3 regions of the Kineosporia succinea genome follow, and region 3 is predicted to be linked to each of the others. Evidence: predicted binding sites of a transcription regulator. Region 3 holds the regulator's gene; each other region holds the start of a gene.
The links. Region 3 encodes HrcA, which represses chaperone genes, less so after heat shock. Its sites were predicted from a motif close to GNTNGCACTCGGNNNNNCCGAGTGCNANC; they were not measured.
Positions count from the first base shown of each region.

Region 1: a site for HrcA is predicted at 1,093-1,121, ahead of J2S57_RS07560 (FmdB family zinc ribbon protein). Genes of this name have one in related genera too.
Region 2: a site for HrcA is predicted at 1,642-1,670, ahead of groL (chaperonin GroEL). Genes of this name have one in related genera too.

Region 1 covers NZ_JAUSQZ010000001.1:1,712,316-1,714,509, reverse strand. The annotation lists gene J2S57_RS07565 (SAF domain-containing protein) at 1-570, opposite strand, end outside; gene J2S57_RS07560 (FmdB family zinc ribbon protein) at 718-1,071, opposite strand; gene ribD (bifunctional diaminohydroxyphosphoribosylaminopyrimidine deaminase/5-amino-6-(5-phosphoribosylamino)uracil reductase RibD) at 1,336-2,194, shown strand, end outside.
Region 2 covers NZ_JAUSQZ010000001.1:1,918,115-1,920,308, forward strand. The annotation lists gene groL (chaperonin GroEL) at 1-1,482, opposite strand, end outside; gene J2S57_RS08470 (bifunctional 3'-5' exonuclease/DNA polymerase) at 1,772-2,194, shown strand, end outside.
Region 3 covers NZ_JAUSQZ010000001.1:4,325,148-4,327,341, forward strand. The annotation lists gene J2S57_RS18660 (DUF3097 domain-containing protein) at 1-120, opposite strand, end outside; gene hrcA (heat-inducible transcriptional repressor HrcA) at 368-1,387, shown strand; gene dnaJ (molecular chaperone DnaJ) at 1,489-2,194, shown strand, end outside.

The DNA.
Region 1 (2,194 bases), 2.6 Mb from region 3:
TGGGTCAGGAGCCGCCACCCGCACCGTGACCCAGATCGCGAGCAGCACCAGCACCACCGACACGGTGCGCCGGTGGCGGGCCAGCAGAAGGCGGGCTGTGCGGACGCGTCCGCTGCCGAGCCTTGGCGGGTGCCTCACCGCTCGGTACCGGGCCAGCGCCCGGGACTCCTTGAGTCGCCGCAACCACTGAGCCCCATTGGGTTTCGGTTGGGGGTCCGACCAGGCCGACGGTGGCCAGTCGGCCGTCGGGCTGAGCGGCCGGGAGGAGCCGGGCCAGGTGGAGCCGGGCCGGGAGGAGCCGGGCCGGGAGGAGCCGGGCAGCCGGGAGGAGCCGGGCCAGGTGGAGCCAGGCCAGGAGGAGCTGGGCCAGGTGGAGCCAGGCCAGGAGGAGCTGGGCAGCCGGGACGAGCCGGGCCGGGAGGAGCCGGGCGGCCGGGAGAGGAGGTCGTCGTCCCACTCGTGCCCCGCATCAGTGAGACGAGAGGCGTCGGTGCGTGTTTCGTCGTCGAACAGGTGGTCTCCCGAGCGCCCCGGTACCCATCCGACCCCGTCCTTACCCGTCACTGCCATGCCCACCACGCTAGGGAAACCGTCCCGCCCCCGGCGCCCCCACGCGTCCCCCTGTGGAAAAACCCCGCCTCCGACCCACCTGTGGAAGCCCCCCAACGCGACCACCCCCGCGACCCGGAGGGCGCGGGGGTGGGAAGGCGGATCAGCTCAGGCGGCGCTGCTGCCGCTCGACGCCGACGTGGAGGCCGGCGTGCTGCTCGACGACTTGGAGTCCGACGACTTGCTGCCGGACGACTTGCTGTCGGACGAGGTCGAGGAGCTCGAGGAGTCGGACGACGTCGTGGTCGACTTGCTGTCGGACGAGGTGGTGGTGCTGGAGTTCGAGCCGCGCGAGTCGTTGCGGTAGAAGCCCGAGCCCTTGAACACGATGCCCACCGAGTTGAAGACCTTGCGCAGCTTGCCGCCGCACTCCGGGCACTCGGTCAGAGCGTCGTCGGTGAACGCCTGCTGTGCCTCGAAGCCGTGGTTGCACTCGGTGCACGCATAGACGTACGTGGGCACGTCGTCCTCCTGTAAGCCTGGGCTGGCACTCTCTGCCGTTGAGTGCCAACAGCATAATGCACCCGAGGGTGTCGCTCCGACGGATGACCAGGCGAGAATCACCCTGGCGGCAGTGGAACAGGACCGGGGGGATCTCCATTCCCGCCTGCCAGTATCGGGTCTGACCAGGTCATCCGTCAGGATCCCCGACCGGCTGCGGGCCGGGCCGACCGGGGGAAAGACCGCGGGGCCGGCACCTGCCCAGACCGAGAGACGGGACTGCGAATGGCGAGCGACGCCGAGATCCGAGCGATGCGCCGGGCGATCGAAGTGGCGGCCCGGGGGCTGCCGACGGCCCTGCCCAATCCGGTCGTGGGGTGCGTGCTCCTCGATGAGGCGGGCACCGTGGTCGCCGAGGGCTGGCACGAACGGGCCGGGGGACCGCACGCCGAGGTCGCCGCCCTGAACGCGGCCGGCGGGCGGGCCCGGGGCACCACCGCCGTGGTCACGCTCGAGCCCTGCGACCACACCGGGCGCACCGGGCCGTGCTCCGAGGCCCTGATCGCGGCGGGCGTCAGCCGGGTCGTGATCGCGGTGCCCGACCCGACGGACACGGCCGGGGGAGGGGCCCAGAGACTGCGGGAAGCCGGCATCGAGGTCGAGATCGGCGTGCTCGAGGACGAGGCCGTGCAGGGTCTGGAACCGGGCGAGGGCAACGAGGTCTGGCTGACCGCGGTGCGCAACCGGCGTCCGTTCGTCACCTGGAAGTTCGCGGCCACGCTGGACGGGCGGGTCGCCGCCCAGGACGGCACCAGCCAGTGGATCACCAGCGTCGAGGCCCGCGGCGACGTGCACCGGCTGCGCGCCCAGGTCGACACCATGCTGGTCGGCGTGGGCACGGTGCTCGCCGACGACCCGATGCTCACGGTGCGGGACGCCGACGGCAATCCGGCCGGCCGTCAGCCCCTGCGCGTGGTCGCCGACACTCACGGCCGCACCCCGAAAGACGCGCGGATCCGGGGGGACGACGCTCCCACCTGGATCGCGACCGGCGCCGAGGTGGGGCTCACGGCGGACGGCACACTCGACCTGCCCGCCCTGATGACGCAGCTGTACGCCCGCGACCGGCGGCACGTGCTGCTGG
Region 2 (2,194 bases), 2.4 Mb from region 3:
CGGGTCGATGATGCCCTTGGCGATCAGGTCGACGTACTCACCCGTGGCCGCGTTCAGACCGTGACCGGAAGGCAGGTTGCGCACCTTCTCCGCCACGACGCCACCCTCGAGACCGGCGTTGATCGCGATCTGCTTGAGCGGGGCCTCGACGGCGACCTTGACGATGTTGGCGCCAGTGGCCTCGTCGCCGGTCAGCTCGAGCTTGCCGAAGGCGACGACCGAAGCCTGCAGCAGCGCGACGCCACCACCGGCCACGATGCCCTCTTCGACGGCAGCCTTGGCGTTGCGGACCGCGTCTTCGATGCGGTGCTTGCGCTCCTTGAGCTCCACCTCGGTGGCCGCTCCGGCCTTGATGACCGCAACACCGCCGGCCAGCTTGGCCAGGCGCTCCTGCAGCTTCTCGCGGTCGTAGTCGGAGTCGCTGGCCTCGATCTCGTTGCGGATCTGGCTGACGCGGCCGGCGATCTGCTCGGCGTCACCGGAACCCTCGACGATCGTGGTCTCGTCCTTGGTGATGACGACCTTGCGGGCCTGGCCCAGGAGCTCCAGGCCGGCGGTCTCGAGCTTGAGGCCGACGGTCTCGGAGATGACCTGGCCACCGGTCAGGATCGCGATGTCCTGCAGCATGGCCTTGCGGCGGTCGCCGAAGCCGGGCGCCTTGACGGCGATCGACTTGAACGTGCCCTTGATCTTGTTGACGACCAGGGTCGACAGCGCCTCGCCGTCGACGTCCTCGGCGATGATCGCGAGCGGCTTGCCGCTCTGGATGACCTTCTCGAGCAGGGGCAGCAGGTCCTTGACCGTGCTGATCTTGCCCTCGACCAGGAGGATGTACGGGTCGTCGAGGACGGCCTCCATACGCTCCGGGTCGGTCACGAAGTAACCGGAGATGTAGCCCTTGTCGAAGCGCATACCTTCGGTGAGCTCGAGCTCGAGCCCGAAGGTGTTGCTCTCCTCGACGGTGATGACGCCTTCCTTGCCGACCTTGTCCATCGCCTCGGCGATGAGCTCGCCGATCGCGGGGTCAGCGGCGGAGATGGACGCGGTAGCAGCGATCTGCTCCTTCGTCTCGACCTCCTTGGCCTGCGCGAGGAGCTCGGCGCTGACGGCCGTCACAGCCGCCTCGATGCCCTTCTTCAGGGCCATCGGGTTGGCGCCGGCGGCGACGTTGCGCAGACCCTCGCGAACAAGAGCCTGGGCGAGCACGGTGGCGGTGGTGGTGCCGTCACCCGCGACGTCGTCCGTCTTCTTCGCGACCTCCTTGACCAGCTCGGCGCCGATCTTCTCGTAGGGGTCCTCGAGCTCGATCTCCTTGGCGATGCTCACACCGTCGTTGGTGATCGTGGGGGCGCCCCACTTCTTCTCCAGAACGACGTTGCGGCCCTTCGGCCCAAGGGTCACCTTGACGGCGTCGGCGAGCTGGTTCATGCCCCGCTCGAGGCCGCGACGGGCTTCCTCGTCGAACGCGATGATCTTGGCCATCGTGTGGTGTTCCCTCCACGTGGGTGGGTTGCTGGCCAGGGAGATGCCCGCGACGGACGGAACGACGCCCGACGGTCCTGTCCCGCCCGGCACCGGCCCTCATCCACCTGGCCGTACTCGCAAAGCTGTCACTCTCACTAGAAGAGTGCTAGTTCAATGATTAGCACTCGACCCTGGTGAGTGCAAACCTCGCGGGCGGTGCCGGAGGGCCGTTCGTGCAGTGTTCTCCTGAGCGCTGAACCGGGTCCGGACCCGCGCGCCGCCAAGACTGTCGGTGGTCGGTGGCAGCATGGGATTCGTGTCGGGCGGTGCGGTGAACGGCGGGCTGTCCGCTGCTGACGTGGTCGCGGCGGGGCGGGTTCTGGTGGTGCGGGCGGGCGCCGGCTTTCTGTTGCAGGCGGTCGACGCGTCGGGGCGCGCGGTGGGGGCGCCGGCGCGGGTGAGCGATCTGGCGTCCGAGGTCGCCCGGCTGGAGTCCGGGGGTGCGCCGGGCGCCGGCTCGACCAGTTTGGGCTCGACCGGTTCGCACGCTGCCGGTTCGGGGACGGCCAGTTCGCGGATGGCCAGCTCGGCTGCGGCCAGTTCGGGGGCGGCGGGGCCGCGCTGGGTCTGGTGGCGCACGGCCGAGGTGCATCCGCTGTTGCTCGAGGCCGGGGTTCGGGTGGCGCGGTGTCATGACCTGTCGGCCGTGGAGAACCTGCTGCACACCTAC
Region 3 (2,194 bases):
GGCCCCGACCCAGCCGGTCTCCACGTCCTCGACCACCAGGCCGGCCACGGCCGGTTCTTCCCGTAGTTTCGGCTTGACCCGGGCGTTCGCCAGGACGTCCCCCGCGTACCGGTCACCCACGCGTCCCTCCTTTGATGCACCTGTTCGTGCACCTGTGGCCTGTGGGCCGCGCGCGGAACCGGGCATCCTGGGCAGACTGGGAACCATGGCGGGACGGTAACCAGGGGGCGCCAGGAGACCTAGCCGACCCGCCGGGGACACACGCGGGTCGCTCCGGGGACGTAAACTGGCACTCCGGCAGCGTGAGTGCCAGGGTTTCCGCACCGGCCGTCACGGTCAGCGACTGAGTTGGAGAAAGGTGGGTGGCATGAGCGAGGAACGCAAGCTCGCCGTGCTGCGCGCCATTGTCGAGGACTACGTCGAGACACGGGAGCCGGTCGGGTCGAGAGCGCTGGTCGAGCGGCACTCACTCGGTGTCTCCCCGGCCACCATCCGCAACGACATGGCCGCCCTGGAAGACGAGGGCTACATCGCGCAGCCCCACACCAGCGCCGGCCGGGTGCCCACCGACAAGGGCTACCGCATGTTCGTCGACCGGCTGAGCGGTGTGAAACCGCTGTCCACGGCCGAGAAGCGGGCCATCCAGACGCTGCTCGACGGTGCCGTCGATCTGGACGACGTGGTCAACCGCACGGTGCGCCTGCTCGCCCAGCTGACCCGTCAGGTCGCGGTGGTGCAGTACCCGTCGCTGAGTCGTTCCACCGTGCGGCACGTCGAGCTGGTCGCGCTCGACACCACGCGGCTGCTGGTCATCCTCATCACCAACACCGGCCGGGTCGAGCAGCGCATCGTGCCGATGACGGCCGAGTTCGCCGAGGACACGTTGGCCGGGCTGCGGGGGCGGCTCAACCAGGCCGTCGCCGGGCGCCGGCTCACCGACGTGAGTGCCCTGGTGGCCGGCCTGCCCGAGCAGTTCGACCACAACGACCGCGCGCTGGTGCGGTCGGTGCTCGACGCCCTCGAGGACTCGCTCAACATCGAGCGCGAAGAACGCATCGTGCTGGCCGGCACGGCCAACCTGGCTCGTTCCGGGCCGGACTTCGTGCAGAACATCGGCCCGGTGCTGGAGGCCATCGAGGAGCACGTGGTGCTGCTCAAACTGCTCACCGAGATGGCCGACGGCGCCGGGGGAGTGGGCGTGCTGATCGGCCGCGAGACCGCTCACATCGGCCTGCAGGAAGCATCGGTCGTCTCGAGCGGTTACGCCTCGCAGGGAGAGGTCGTCGCCCGCCTGGGCGTTCTCGGCCCGACCCGCATGGACTACCCGAACACGATGGCCGCCGTACGCGCCGTCGCCCGGTACGTGTCCCGGATCCTGGCATCGTGAGCATCGCCAGGGGCCCGGAGCCCTGAGACCCGGGGGTCCCGTAGCATTCCGCACCGCCTTGCACTCTTTCACTGCACCGATCTGGAGAGAACACAACCGCCGTGAGCGATTACTACGAGGTGCTCGGGGTTTCCCGGACGGCCAGCCCCGAGGAGATCAAGAAGGCGTACCGGAAGCTGGCACGTCAGCTGCACCCGGACGTCAACCCCAGTGAGGAGGCGGCCGAGCGTTTCAAGGAGGTCGGCCGCGCCTACGAGGTTCTCTCCAGCACGGAGAAGCGTCAGGCCTACGACACCGGGGGTGACCCCAACGGCAACGGCGGTTTCGGGGCCGGGTTCGGCTTCACCGACATCTTCGAGACCTTCTTCGGTGGCGGCGCCGCCGGGGGCGCACGGGGCCCGGTGCCCCGTCAGCGCCGCGGTCAGGACGCCCTGATCCGGATCGAGATCGACCTCGCCGAGGCGGCGTTCGGCGGTCAGCGCGAGCTGCAGCTCGACACCGCCGTGGTCTGCCCGGTCTGCAGCGGCAGCTGCTGCCAGCCCGGCACCCAGCCCGAGATCTGCGACGTCTGCAAGGGCCGCGGCCAGACCCAGCGGGTGGCCCGGTCGTTCCTCGGCCAGGTCATGACCACCCAGGCCTGCGTGAACTGCCAGGGCTTCGGCACCGTGATCCCCAGCCCGTGCCTGGAGTGCTCGGGCGAGGGCCGGGTGCGCTCGCGTCGCAGCCTCACCATCAAGGTGCCCGCCGGTGTCGAGACCGGCACCCGCATCCAGCTCTCCGGCCAGGCCGAGATCGGCCCGGGCGGTG